3 linked regions of the Caldimonas brevitalea genome follow. The protein of the gene in region 1 interacts with the protein of each later gene in a pairwise test. Links are inferred from orthologs where the notes say so. Each region holds a gene or a part of one and is shown in the gene's direction. Other genes may lie near its edges.

Region 1 (8,386 bases):
CGGCCTGCGGCCGGATGGTCGGGTGGTTCATGCGGATGATCTCGCGCTTGACCTTGACCAGCAGCTTGCGAAAGGGCACCTCGGCCGACCAGCTCTCCTTGGGTGCCAGGTCGGCAAAACGTGTGTCCTCGCGCAACCACGAGACGAAGTCGCGCACACCGTCGACGGGGCCGGCAAGGAACAGGTTGAGGCCTTCTTCGGCCAGCAGCACGGTGCCCTTCAAGCCCAACGCTGCCGCGCGTGAGTGGATGCTCTCGCGCAACGCCGCAGCATCCGGCAGGGTCACGAACTTATAGGCGGAAATGTTCAGAACGTCAGTCACGCCGGCGATTTTAGGGAGGTCGCCTCCTAAAATCCCGGCATGGCCTTCGTACACCTACGCACCCACACCGAGTTCTCGGTGGTGGACGGCACCTTGCGCATCGACGAGCTGGTGGCCGCTGCCGCCGCCGACCAACAAGTCGCCCTGGCAATCACCGACCTGAACAATCTGTTCGGCGCGATCAAGTTCTACAAGGAAGCGCGCGGCAAGGGGGTGAAGCCGGTGATCGGCGCCGATGTCTGGCTGGAGCCGGAGCCCGGCTCCGGCGACAAGCTGCCCAGCCGATTGCTGCTGCTGATCCAGGACAAGCAAGGCTATCTGAACCTGTGCGAGCTGCTGGCGCGGGGCTGGACGCAGAACGTCAACCGCGCCCAGGCCTGCCTCAGGTGGGAGTGGCTGGAGGCGCTGGGCGGCGGCTTGATCGCGCTGTCGGGCGGCGAGCAGGGGGCCGTGGGCCAGGCGTTGATGGCGCGTGACCCGAAACGCGCCGAAGCGCTGGCGCGGCGTCTCGCCGGCCTGTTTCCGCAACGCTTCTACATCGAACTGCAACGTTTTGGGCAGCCCGGCAACGAGGCCCATGTCCGCGCCGCAGTGCCGTTGGCCGCCGAGTTGGGGCTGCCGGTGGTGGCGACCCACCCGGTGCAGTTCCAGACCCCTGACGATTTCGACGCGCACGAAGCGCGGGTGTGCATCGCCGAAGGCGAAACGCTGACCAATCCGCGGCGCGTCAAGCGCTTCACCCGGGAGCAGTACTTCAAGCCGCAGGCCGACATGGAGGCCTTGTTCGCCGACATTCCGTCGGCGCTCGCCAACACCGTCGAGATCGCCAAGCGCTGCAGCCTGACGCTGGTGCTCGGCAAACCGCAGCTGCCCGACTTCCCGACGCCCGAGGTCGACGGCCGACGCCTGCCGATGGAGGAGTACTTCCGCTACGCCTCGCACGAGGGGCTGAAGGAGCGGATGGAGCTGCTGTTTCCCGACCCCGCCAAGCGTGAGCAGGAAATGCCGCGGTACGTGGAGCGGCTCGACTTCGAGATCAACACGATCTTGAAGATGGGCTTCCCCGGCTACTTCCTGATCGTGGCCGACTTCATCAACTGGGCCAAGAACAACGGTTGCCCGGTGGGGCCGGGCCGGGGCTCCGGCGCCGGCTCGCTGGTGGCCTATGCGCTCAAGATCACCGACCTCGACCCGCTGCGCTACAACCTGCTGTTCGAGCGCTTTTTGAACCCCGAACGGGTGTCGATGCCCGACTTCGACATCGACTTCTGCCAGGCCAACCGCGACCGCGTGATCGACTACGTGAAGGAGAAGTACGGTCGCGAGGCGGTCTCGCAGATCGCCACCTTCGGCACGATGGCGGCCAAGGCCGCCTTGCGCGACGTGGGTCGCGTGCTCGGCATGGGCTACGGCCATGTGGACGGGATCGCCAAGCTGATCCCCGCCCCGCCGGGCAAGACGGTCACGCTCAAGCGGCCGGGCGACAAGCCCGACAGCGGCATCATCTATGCGCGCAAGGAAGCGCCCGAGATCGAGGAGCGCGAGAAGAACGAAGAAGAGGTGGCCGAACTGCTGGCGCTGGCCGAGCGGGTCGAGGGTATGGTGCGCAACATCGGCATGCACGCCGGGGGCGTGCTGATCGCCCCGGGCAAGATCACCGACTTCTGCCCGCTCTACATGCAGCCGGGCAGCGACTCGGCGGTGTCGCAGTACGACAAGGACGACGTCGAATCGATCGGCCTGGTCAAGTTCGACTTCTTGGGGCTGGCGACGTTGACCATTTTGGAGACGGCGAAGGAATTCATCGTCAAGCGCCATCCGGACCAACGCGATTTCGCGTTCGAGACCATCCCGCTGGACGACCGGGCGTCGTACCAGCTGTTGTCCGAAGGCAAGACGGTGGCCGTGTTCCAGCTGGAAAGCCGCGGCATGCAGGGCATGTTGCGCGACGCCAAGCCCAGCGTGTTCGAGGACATCATCGCGCTGGTCGCCTTGTACCGCCCGGGCCCGATGGACCTGATCCCCAGCTTCTGTGCCCGCAAGCACGGCCGCGAAGAAGTGGCCTACCCGCACCCCTTGATGAAGGAAGTGCTGGAGGAGACCTACGGCATCATGGTCTACCAGGAGCAGGTGATGCAGGTCGCCCAGCGGCTGGGCGGCTATTCGCTCGGCGGCGCCGACTTGCTGCGCCGCGCGATGGGCAAGAAGAAGGCCGAAGAGATGGCCAAGCACCGGCTGATCTTCGCCGAGGGTGCGGCCAAGAACGGCATCGGTCCGGACCTCGCCAACGAGATCTTCGACTTGATGGAGAAGTTCGCCGGCTACGGCTTCAACAAGTCGCACGCCGCCGCTTATGCGCTGCTGGCCTATCACACGGCCTGGCTCAAGGTGCACTACCTGGCCGAATTCGTCGCGGCCAACATGAGCGTCGCGCTCGACGACACCGACAAGCTGAAGATCTTCTACGACGACGCGGTGCAGCTCGGCATCCGCTTCGAGCCGCCCAACGTCAACACCGGCACCTACCGCTTCGAGCCGGTGGCCGACAAGGTGGTGCGCTACGGTCTGGGTGCGGTCAAGGGCACCGGCCAAAGCGCGATCGAAGCCATCGTGCAGGCGCGCGAGGAGGGTGGGGCGTTCAAAAGCCTGTTCGACTTCTGCGCGCGCGTCGACCGCAGCCGCATCAACAAGCGCACGGTCGAGGCGCTGATCAAGGCCGGCGCGTTCGACGCAATGGAGCCGAACCGCGCGGCGCTGGTCGCGAGCATCCCGCTGGCGTTTGAATATGCCGACGCGCAGGCAGCCAATGCCGACCAGGGCGGCTTGTTCGACTTCGGCGATTCGCATGCGTCGTCAGCGCAGGAGCCCGAATTGGTCGCCGCCGCAGAGTGGAGCATCAAGGAACGGCTGGGGTTCGAGAAGATCGCCATCGGCTTCTACCTGTCGGGCCATCTGTTCGACGAATACGAGCCCGAGGTGCGCCAGTTCGCCAAGCGCAAGATCGCCGACCTGATCGACAGCCGCGAGCCGCAGCTGCTGGTGGGCATCGTCAGCGACTTGCGCGTGGTCAACGGCCAGCGGGGTCGCGTCGCGATCTTCAAGCTCGACGACAAGAGCGAGGTGATCGAGGCGGTGGCCAACGAAGAGCTGCTCGACGCCAACCGCGAGCTGTTCCGCGACGACGAACTGCTGGTGGTGCAGGGCAAGGTGCAGCCCGACCGCTTTTCGGGTGGCCTGCGGCTCAACGTGCAGCAGGTCTGGGACCTGACCAGCGCACGCTGCCGTTTCGGCAAATACCTCCGTGTCGCGGTCAACGGCACGACACCGCCGGTGGCCGAGCTGGTGCGGCAGTTTCCGCCCAAGCGCACGGCGACCGAGCACGGGGAACTGCTGCAGGGCCTGACGGTGCGGTTGCTGCTGCACCGGGCGATGGCTTACGGCGAGCTCGACCTGGGCGAGGACGCGCGTTTCTACCCCACTGACGAAGCGCTGCTGCGGTGGCGCCAGGATGCCCAGGCCGGGGTGGCGAGCGTGGTGTACGAGGAACCGGCGCCGCGGTTGTGACGGATTCGTGCTTCTCGCGCCGCTTGGCAGGGTGAGGTGTCCGATTGTGGAAACTGTTCCCTTTCCGAGCGCGCCGGGGCACTAAGATCTGGGCTTCCAGAGTCATGCAGGGCCGCCGTCACAGACCGGTGCCCTTCCCGGGAGCCTTTATGAAAGCAAGATCAGCCCTCGTCGTTCTCTTCCTGGCCGGTGCCGCCGGCGTGGCTGGAGCGACGGATGTCGGTGTGTCGGTGAGCGTCAGCCAGCCGGGCCTGTACGGCCGCATCGACATCGGCCATGCGCCGCCGCCGCCGGTGATCTACGCGCAGCCGGTGATCATCCAGCGCCCCCGGGTGGCGCCACAGCCGATCTACATGCACGTGCCCCCCGGGCATGCCAAGAACTGGGGCAAGCACTGCAGGAAGTACGACGCGTGCGGCACGCCGGTCTACTTCGTGAAAGACTACGATCGCTACCGCCAGCACCACGGTGGGCACCACCATCATCACCACCGCGATCGGGATCATGATCGCGACCACGACCGCGGTCATGGCCGCGGCGGTGATGATCACGGACGCGGCGGGCATGACCACGGCCATCACGGCCACAAACACGGTCATCACAAACACGGACATCACAAGCACGACTGAAGGGCGTAGCGCGACGCTCCACCTCTGTTGCTGCTGAAGGCCGGCCATGCACAACCACACCAACACGGGACTGGTGCTGATGGGCGGCGGTGCCCGTGCGGCGTATCAGGTCGGCGTGCTCGAAGCCATTGCCGACATCTGCCGCGACTGCGGTGCCCACGACCGCGGCAATCCTTTCCCGATCATCGCCGGCACCTCGGCGGGCGCCATCATCGGCTCCGCGCTGGCATGCAAGGCCGACAACTTCCTCGGCGCGGTGCACAACCTGCGAGAGGTGTGGTCGAACTTCCGTGCCGAACAGGTCTACCGGGCCGACTCGGTGGGCGTGATGCGCAGCGGGGCGCGCTGGTTGTCGATGCTGTCGCTCGGGTGGGTGATCGCCCGGTGGCGGCGGGCGCGGCCGCGTTCCTTGCTCGACAACACGCCGCTGGCGACACTGCTCGACGAGATGATCCCGTTCGAGCGGCTCGATGGTCTGATGGACGAGGGCCACTTGCAGGCCCTTGCCGTCACGGCCTCCAGCTACTCGTCCGGGCAACACGTCACCTTCTACCAGAGCAGCGACGACATCCTGCCGTGGACCCGTTCCCAGCGCCTCGCGGTCCGCGACCGTATCACGCGTGAGCATCTGCTCGCCTCGTCGGCCATTCCCTTCGTGTTTCCCGCGGTGCCGCTGCCGTTGGCCGGCGCGCGCGAGTTTTTTGGCGACGGCTCGATGCGTCAGGCAGCGCCGATTTCGCCTGCGGTACATCTCGGCGCGCAGCGCATCCTGGTGGTGGGGGCCGGGCGCTTGCACGAGCCGCCGGGGCGCCGCATCGTGTCGCAGGACTATCCCAACCTGGCGCAGATCGCCGGACATGCGTTGTCCAACATCTTCCTCGATGCGCTGGCGGTCGATGTGGAGCGGCTGCAACGTATCAACCACACCCTGTCGCTGATGCCGCCTGAGCTGCGCAGCCGCACGTCGCTGCGTCCGCTCGACGTGCTGGTGATCGCCCCGAGCCAGCGCCTGGACGACATCGCCGGCCGCCATGTGGCGGCATTGCCGCTGCCGATCCGCACCATGCTGCGCGCCCTGGGCGTGACCAGTGTGCCCGGCGACGCCCGCGGCGCCGCATTGGCCAGCTATCTGCTGTTCGAATCCGACTACACGCGCGAGCTGATGGCGCTGGGGCGAGACGACACGCTGGCGCGACGCGACGAAGTCATCCGCTTCTTCGGCTGGCAGGCCCGAACGGCCGACGCAGGGAGCGGCCAGATCGAGGTCCGGGCCTGAGGGCGGCGCGTCGCCGGCTTGCCTTCCCGGCACCCCACACACCACCAGCCTCGCCGCAGAGCTGTCGCGTTGGCGATCACTTGATTCTTGCTCGCGTGCCGACAAGTGCCTCCCGGCGATGATGCACAGCTGTACAAGTTGGAACGTGTGCAGCGCCTTGCAACCGAAAAGCCGTAGTTGATCTCGTTTGGAGGGACTTCGATACTCGGCCTTCCGCGAGGCTGCTCATCAAGCGTTCGCACGACCGCCGCGTTGGCATTCAGCCCGCGAGGCCCCCACCCAACTTGGCAGAGATCGTCATGCGACGCTATCGCACCCTGAACTACCGCACCCTGACATTGATCGCGAGCGCCGCCACCGGGCTGACCGCCTGTGGTGGGGGAAGCAACACGACGGACGCCGCGGGCCCCGCCAGCGCGAGCAGCGCGCAAGAGGCGGGGCGCACTGCTCAGAAAGAGGCTGAGCAGCAGCAATACATCAGCTCGCTCATCTCGTGGTGGCCCACGGAGGGCAAGGCGATCTCGGGCGACCAGCCCTTCAAAGGACTGATCCGCGATCGAGCGCTGGACTCCTACCGCCTTCATTGGGTGGTCGACAACGACTTCTCCAATGTGCAGCAACAAGAGATGCGGAATTCTTGGGACGGGGGGCCTCACAAGCAGGCCACCGTCAACATCGATCGGTGGTCATGGCGCGGCAACGGCCCCTACACGATCACCTACATCGCCTCGGAGTTGAACGGCAGCGAGATCGGCCGGCTCAGCTTCAACATCTACAAGGCGGCCAGCGCGGATGGCCCCGAGGTGAGAACTTGGTGGCCGGTGCAAGGGTCGCGCGTGTCCGGATCGCTGCCATTCAAAGGAGTGGTCGAGGGCTGGGGCCTGAATGCCTACAAGATGTACTGGGTGGTGGACAACGACTTCAGTCGCGTGCAAGAGCATGAGATGCGTGACTCGCAGACCGATGCGCCGCACAAGGAAGCGCTGGTGAATGTCGCCGACTGGAACTGGAAGGGCAGCGGTCCTTACCGCATCACCTATGTGGCCTATGCCGTTTCGAATGGAGCGGAGATCGGGCGCACCAGCTTCGACATCTATACGGGGGCTGCACCTGCACCAGCACCAGCACCTGCACCTGCACCTGCACCTGCCCCGGCTCCGGCTCCGGCTCCGGCTCCGGCTCCGGCTCCGGCTCCGGCTCCGGCTCCCGCACCCGCACCCGCACCCGCACCAACGCCTGCACCCATCTCGAAGCCCTTGTACGGCAAGCCGCTCTACGTCAACCCGGAAAACAAGGCCAAAGTGCAGGCTGACGCTTGGCGCACCACTCGGCCGGCCGACGCAGCGCAGATGGACAAGATGGCAGCGCAACCGGTGGCGCTATGGATCGGCGGTTGGTTCGCCGACGTACAGGGCGAAGCGAATCGCTACATCGAAGCGGCGACACGTGCGGGGCGGGTGGGGACGGTGGTCCTCTACAACATTCCTCTGCGCGACGCAGGCGGCTATTCCTCGGGTGGCGAGGCGGACAAGGCGGCCTATTTGAATTGGGTGCGGGCTGTGGCAGCAGGCCTTGGCAACCGCCCCGCGGTGGTGGTGGTCGAGCCCGATGCGCTGGCACAGCTGGATCAATTGACCGCAGCGCAACAGGCCGATCGCCTCGAAATGCTGCGCGAGGCCGTGCTCATTCTGCGTCAGCATCCGCAGTTGCAGGTCTATCTCGATGCGGGCAATCCCAGCTGGAAAACCGCCGAGGTCATGGCCGCACGTTTGCGCCAGGGCGGGATCGACAAGGCCAACGGCTTTGCGCTGAACGTCTCCAACTTTCACTGGACAGCGGAGAACGTCCGCTATGGCGAGAGCATTTCGAAGCTGGTCGATGGCAAGCATTTCGTCATCGATACGAGCCGCAACGGCAACGGTCCGGCCCCCAACAATGAGTGGGCCAACCCCCCAGGACGGGCGCTCGGCGAGCGGCCGACGTTGTCGGTCGCACATCCCCTGGTCGACGGTTATCTCTACATCAAGGTGCCAGGCGATTCGGATGGTCCGGCCAACGGAGGCCCGGAAGCCGGACAGTGGTTCCCTGAATACGCGCTGGAGTTGGCTCGAAACGCGAAGTGGTAGGTAGTGCCTGTGGCGGCCCCGCCGTTACGCCGGGGCGCCCTCGTGAACCTGCGGCTGGTCTCAACCCAACTCGGTACGAAGGCGCTCCGCTGAACCGGCTATGACCGGTTGGCGCCCGGAGCCGGCCGCTTCGTCTGCAGCATCAAAAAGTACGCCCCGGGACCCGGGGCGTACTCACTGCCGTGGCGGCTCAGTCGAACTGAGCGGCTCTTACGGCTTCGGTGCTGCTTTGGGGGCGGCCGGTTTCGGGGCCGCCTTGTCGTCGTTCTTGGTCTGCGGAACCGCGTCGCTGTAGGGCGCACCGTTGACGGTCAGCCCCTCTTTCGACAAGCGTGCGGCGCTTCCTTTGCCGACCCCTTGGACCCGCGAGATCAAGTCGTCCCAGTTCTTGTAGGGGCCGTTCTTGCGCTCGGTCATGATGCGCGTCGACAGCGACGCGCCGACGCCCTTGATGCTTTCGAGCTGGGCT
Region 2 (2,928 bases), 1.3 Mb from region 1 along the record:
AACATCAACTTCGACGTCGTGATCGCGTCGCCGGACACGATGCGCGTGGTCGGTACGCTCGGTCAGATCCTCGGCCCGCGCGGCCTGATGCCGAACCCGAAGGTCGGCACCGTGACCCCGGACGTGGCCACCGCCGTCAAGAACGCCAAGGCCGGTCAGGTGCAGTTCCGTGTCGACAAGGCCGGCATCATCCACGGCACCATCGGCCGTCGCTCGTTCGACGCCGAGAAGCTGCGTGGCAACCTGGCAGCGCTGCTCGACGCACTGAACAAGGCCAAGCCGGCTTCGAGCAAGGGCGTGTACCTGCGCAAGGTCGCCGTGTCGTCGACGATGGGCATCGGCGTGCGCGTCGACGCTGCGTCGATCAACGCGGCCCCGGGCGCCTGATAGAAGTGTTGAAGCGCCGCTCCCTGTGGGTGCGGCGCGCATGAATTGGTGGGCCGCGGCTGTCGCAAGAGAGCCGTGGGCTATCAAAGACCGTTGGTGCGGCTGCAGGTCGCTTAATCCAGGTCGGTGGCGCAAGCCCTCGATCGCAGCCAACGCAGATGGCGCACCCGCTGGAATGGAGTGAGGTCGGTCGCAAGACCGGCCTGGTTTCCTGAACAGAGGTCGCTGTTAACTGGTGCACCCGGGGTGACCCGGGTGTGAATGTGAGGAGTAGACCTTGAGTCTGAATCGCAACGAGAAACAAGCTGTCGTGACGGAAGTGGCGGCCCAAGCGGCCCGCGCACAGACGCTCGCGTTGGCGGAGTACCGTGGCCTCACCGTCGCTCAACTGGACCAGCTGCGCCGGCAGGCGCGTGCTCAGGGTGTGTATCTGCACGTCCTGAAGAACACGCTCGCTCGCCGTGCCGTGGCCGGTACTTCGTTTGAAGTGGCGTCCGAGTCCATGGCCGGTCCGCTGATCTACGGCTTTTCGGAAGACGCCGTTGCCGCCGCGAAAGTCCTCGCCGACTTCGCCAAAGGCAACGACAAGCTGGTCATCAAGGCCGGCGCGTACAGCGGCAAAGCCCTCGACGCCGCTGGCGTGAAGGCCCTGGCCGCGATCCCGAGCAAGGAAGTGCTGCTGTCCCAGTTGCTGGGCCTGATGCAGTCGCCCGTGTCTCGCATGGCTCGCGTGCTCGCCGCCCTGTCCGAAAAGCGTGGTGAAGGCGCGCCCGCCGAGGCCGCTCCGGCTGCCGAAGCCGCCCCCGCTGCTTGATTTCATTCAATACGAACCCATACGTTTAGGAACCCAAAATGGCATTCGATAAAGACGCATTCCTGACCGCCCTGGACAGCATGTCCGTGATGGAACTCAATGACCTGGTGAAGGCCATTGAAGAGAAGTTCGGCGTGTCCGCCGCTGCGATGGCCGCTCCCGCCGGCGCTGGCGGTGGCGCTGCCGCCCCCGCCGCCGAAGAGAAGACCGAGTTCAACGTCGTGCTGCTCGAAGCCGGCGCGAACAAGGTCGGTGTCATCAAGGCCGTGCGCGAAATCACCGGCCTGGGCCTCAAGGAAGCCAAGGACCTGGTCGACGGCGCTCCGAAGCCCGTCAAGGAAGCCATTGCCAAGGCCGACGCCGAAGCTGCCAAGAAGAAGCTGGAAGAAGCCGGCGCCAAGGTGGAACTCAAGTAATTGGGTTTCCCACATGGGGCTGGGGGCTCTTCGAGGCCCCCAGCCTTTTGTGCTTCATGGGTTTGAGTGCTGGAGCACACCCGAAAAGGAATTTCAAGGCAATCTTCACGCCTTGAGACCCTTTCCGAGTGTTCTCTGATCCGACTGCAGAGAACCGGTTTGGTCGGGTCGCGGTGCAATGCCGCGGTCGTCCGCCAGCGGCTGGTAGTGGCCAGCCACCAAGCTTCAGATCCGCCCTCGCCGTGCAGGGCGCGCCTCGATCTGATCGCCAGTCGCCCGATTGAGCACCTGTTCAGGCCAAGCAGGTCGCTTCAACGTACGGAGTGTTTATGGCGTATACCTACACCGAACGCAAGCGCATTCGCAAAAGCTTCGGCAAGCGCGAAAGCGTCCTCAACGTCCCTTACCTCCTGACCATGCAGAAGGACTCGTATGTCGCCTTCTTGCAGCAGGATGTCCCTCCACAAAAACGCAAGAACGAAGGCCTACAGGCTGCGTTCCTGTCCGCGTTCCCGATCGTGTCGCACAACGGGTTCGTGGAGATGAAGTTCATCGAATTCAACATCGCCAAGCCTCCGTTCGACACCCGCGAGTGCCAGCAGCGCGGGCTGACGTACGCCGCCGCGGTGCGGGCGAAACTCCAGATGATCATCTATGACCGCGAGTCGCCGCAGGCGAAAACGGTCAAGGAGATCAAGGAGCAAGAGGTCTACATGGGCGAAGTGCCCCTGATGACCGACTACGGCTCGTTTATCGTCAACGGTACCGAACGCGTCATCGTGTCGCAGCTGCACCGTTCGCCCGGCGTGTTCTTCGAGCACGACAAGGGCAAGACGCACAGCTCGGGCAAGCTGCTGTTCAGCGCGCGCATCATCCCCTACCGCGGCTCGTGGCTCGACTTCGAGTTCGACCCGAAGGACATCCTGTTCTTCCGTGTCGACCGGCGCCGCAAGATGCCCGTCACGATCCTGCTGAAGGCGATCGGCCTGAATCCCGAGCAGATCCTGGCGAACTTCTTCGTGTTCGACAACTTCCGCCTGATGGATTCGGGCGCGCAGATGGAGTTCGTCTCCGAGCGTCTGCGCGGTGAAGTGGCACGTTTCGACATCACCGACAAGTCGGGCAACGTGATCGTCGAGAAGGACAAGCGCATCACCGCACGTCACACGCGTGCGCTGGAGCAGTCGGGCACCCAGTTCATCACCGTCCCCGAAGACTTTCTGGTCGGCCGTGTGCTGGCCAAGAACATGGTCGACCCGGAGACCGGCGAGATCATCGCCAAGGCCAACGATGAGCTGACCGAAACGCTGC
Region 3 (2,958 bases), 830 kb from region 1 along the record:
GCCATCCTCGAGTTGGAAGAGGAGCTGGGCGTCGACATCTTCGCGCGGCACGGCAAGCGGCTGAAACGCGTCACCGAGCCCGGGCAGCAGGTGTTGAAGTCGATCGAGATCATCATGCGGGAGGTGGGCAACCTCAAACGCATCGGCGAGGAGTTCTCCAAGCAGGACGCCGGCACACTGTCGATCGCGACCACCCACACGCAGGCGCGTTATGTCCTGCCCGCGCCGGTCGCGCAGTTGCGCAAGCGTTTCCCGAGGGTCAATGTCAGCCTGCACCAGGGCACGCCGGAGCAGGTGGCCCAGCTGTTGATGGAGGAGGCGGCCGAGATCGGCCTGGCGACCGAATCGCTGGCCAACTTCGAGGAACTCGTCACCCTCCCCTGCTATGAATGGCAACACGTCGCGGTGTTTCCCGCCCAGCACCCGCTGGCCCAGGTCGACCGCCCGACGCTCGAGCAACTGGCCAACGAGCCGCTCATCTCCTACCACCCGTCGTTCACCGGCCGCACCAAGATCGACCAGGCCTTCGCGCTGAAGCGGCTCAAGCCGAACGTGGTGCTCGAAGCGATCGACTCCGACGTCATCAAAACCTATGTGCGGCTCGGGCTGGGCGTGGGCATCGTGGCCGAGATGGCGGTGCGCGACGACCCCGCCTTCACGCCCGGCACCGGCGATCTGGTGTGGCGCCCGATGGGCCACCTGTTCGGCCAGAACGTGGCGCGCATCGCCTTCAAGCGCGGTGCCTATCTGCGCAACTTCGTCTACGCCTTCGCCGAATCGCTGTCCGATCGCCTCAGCCGCAACCTGATCATCCGCGCGATGGGCAGCGACGCTGCCTCGTACGACATGTGACCCGCCCGGAGCCCGACACCATGGCCGACATCCGCACGCCCGTCCTCGACAGCAAGCTGCCGCAAGTCGGCACCACGATCTTCAGCGTCATGTCGGCCCTGGCGCAGCAGCACGGGGCCGTGAACCTCGGCCAGGGTTTCCCCGACTTCGGCTGCGACATGCGGCTGGTCGAGTCGGTGACCGAGGCCATGCAGGCCGGCCACAACCAGTATCCGCCGATGCCGGGCGTGCCGGCCCTGCGGCAGGCCATTTCGGCCAAGATGGCGGCGCTCTACGGCCGACACTACGACCCGGAGCAGGAGATCACCGTCACCGCGGGCGCGACGCAGGGCATCATCACCGCCGTCCTGGCGCTGGTACGCCCGGGCGACGAGGTGATCGTGCTCGAGCCCTGTTACGACAGCTACGAGCCCAGCATCACGCTGGCCGGCGGCAAGGCGGTTTTCGTGCCGCTCGGCGAGACCGGGGTGGCCGGCAGCTTCCGCCCCGACATCGCGCGCATCGCCGCCGCCATCACGCCGCGCACGCGTGCGCTGCTGCTCAACACCCCCCACAACCCCAGCGCCACCGTGTGGAGCGAAGCCGACATGCGGGCGCTGGCCGAGTTGCTGGCCCCGACCGACATCGTCGTCATCAGCGACGAGGTGTACGAGCACATGGTCTACGACGGACGCCGCCACGAGAGCGTGGCGCGCCACCCGGCGCTGGCGGCGCGCAGCTTCATCGTGTCCAGCTTCGGCAAGACCTACCACGTCACCGGCTGGAAAGTGGGCTACGTCGCGGCCCCGGCACCGCTGATGACCGAGTTCCGCAAGGTGCATCAGTTCAACGTGTTCACGGTCAACACGCCGATGCAGCACGGGTTGGCGCGCTACATGGCCGACCCGACGCCGGCGCTGGCGTTGCCCGCCTTCTACCAGCGCAAACGCGACTTCTTCCGGGAGGGCCTCGCGACCACGCGCTTCCGGCTGTTGCCCAGCGAAGGCAGCTACTTCCAGTGTGTCGACTACAGCGCCATCAGCGATCTCGGCGAGGTCGATTTCTGTCGCTGGCTCACCGAAGAGATCGGCGTTGCGGCGATTCCGCTGTCGGTCTTCTATCGGGATGGACACGAGCAGCAGGTGGTGCGCTTCTGCTTCGCGAAGAAGGACGAAACGCTGCGCGACGCCCTCGGCCGCCTGCAGCGGCTCTGAGCGCGACGCCTGGCGCGCGGGTCACGCCGAGGAGCGCCCCTTGTGGCCGGCGCCCTGCGGCGCGGCGGGCGGCGGCAGGTCGAGCTGGATCGGCTCGAATTCGATCAAGTGGCTCGGCCGGCCCTCCGACGCCACCACGGCCTCGTGGTCGTCGTCGTCGATGTCGAGCGACAGGTCCACGTCGTTCGAGGGCATCGGCCCGGTGTACGGCCGCACCGGGGTGGTGGCCGTCAATGGTTCGAGCACGGTGTGCGAAAAACCGCTGTGGTCGTCCAGCGGCAGCAACAGGTCCACGCGGTCCGGCTCTGCCTGAGCCGGCCCGGTGGGGCCGGGTTCGACGCGGTCGCGCGCGACCGAGTACAGCATCAACAGCTCCCGGTAGGCGGGCAGCTCGAACGTCGTCGAGGCCGCGTCGCGGCGCAGCAACGAGGCCTGCAAGACCTCCAGGGCCCGGTTGGGCGTTTCCCAGAGGGCCTGCAAGCGTGAGATCACGGTCGGGTAGTCCTCCAGCGAACGGCCGTCAGACAGCGCTTCCTCCCAGGGCGGGGCGTAGGCATTGAAGCGGTGGTTGAACTGTTCGCGCACCTCCTCGTAGGCCTGGTGGTCGCCGCGCCGCTGGTAGATCTCCATCAGCTTCAGATAGGGCAAGGGACTGGCGTCGGGGCGCTCGGCCACATGCCCGATCAACAGGTCGATGGCCGCGTCCTCCTGGCCTAGCGCCACGAAAAACTCGGCTTGCTGTTCCAGGTCGATCAACTCTTCGACCGACACGGTGGTGCCGACCGCCAGTTCGTCACCGTAGCGTCCGGCCGGCGCGCCGCCCCCCTTCGCCGGAGCCGCAGCCGGCACCAACGTGCCGCTCGGCCGGTCTTCGGGTGGCAGCGCTGGCGCAGCGTCTTGCAGGCTCGGCGGC

What was found. Proteins that work in one complex are often made in the same cells at the same time.
Region 2: the proteins of dnaE (region 1) and rplL interact in binary tests that used the Escherichia coli proteins (3 or more experiments, as listed by UniProt). The link is inferred for Caldimonas brevitalea from one-to-one orthologs.
Region 3: the proteins of dnaE (region 1) and AAW51_RS15525 interact in binary tests that used the Escherichia coli proteins (3 or more experiments, as listed by UniProt). The link is inferred for Caldimonas brevitalea from one-to-one orthologs.

Annotation. Positions count from the first base shown.
Region 1 is NZ_CP011371.1:4,460,871-4,469,256, reverse strand. The notes cover bases 1-4,086. They hold dnaE (DNA polymerase III subunit alpha), read left to right. Parts: upstream 1-361; coding sequence 362-3,886; downstream 3,887-4,086. Other genes in these bases: AAW51_RS31235 (hypothetical protein), read right to left, coding at 4,048-4,086; AAW51_RS18650 (sulfurtransferase), read right to left, coding at 1-322. Also shown: more of AAW51_RS31235, read right to left, coding at 4,087-4,500; AAW51_RS18635 (patatin-like phospholipase family protein), read left to right, coding at 4,562-5,791; AAW51_RS29355 (glycoside hydrolase family 6 protein), read left to right, coding at 6,091-7,917; AAW51_RS18625 (ComEA family DNA-binding protein), read right to left, coding at 8,128-8,386. UniProt on the Escherichia coli protein: DNA polymerase III is a complex, multichain enzyme responsible for most of the replicative synthesis in bacteria. This DNA polymerase also exhibits 3' to 5' exonuclease activity. The alpha chain is the DNA polymerase catalytic subunit.
Region 2 is NZ_CP011371.1:5,755,382-5,758,309, reverse strand. It holds rplL (50S ribosomal protein L7/L12), read left to right. Parts: upstream 1-1,239; coding sequence 1,240-1,617; downstream 1,618-2,928. Other genes in the region: rpoB (DNA-directed RNA polymerase subunit beta), read left to right, coding at 1,947-2,928; rplJ (50S ribosomal protein L10), read left to right, coding at 665-1,201; rplA (50S ribosomal protein L1), read left to right, coding at 1-387. UniProt on the Escherichia coli protein: The binding site for several of the GTPase factors involved in protein synthesis (IF-2, EF-Tu, EF-G and RF3). Is thus essential for accurate translation.
Region 3 is NZ_CP011371.1:3,636,987-3,639,944, forward strand. It holds AAW51_RS15525 (pyridoxal phosphate-dependent aminotransferase), read left to right. Parts: upstream 1-872; coding sequence 873-2,045; downstream 2,046-2,958. Other genes in the region: AAW51_RS15520 (CysB family HTH-type transcriptional regulator), read left to right, coding at 1-852; AAW51_RS15530 (type IV pilus assembly protein FimV), read right to left, coding at 2,067-2,958. UniProt on the Escherichia coli protein: Shows aminotransferase activity with methionine and histidine as substrates, and to a lesser extent also with phenylalanine.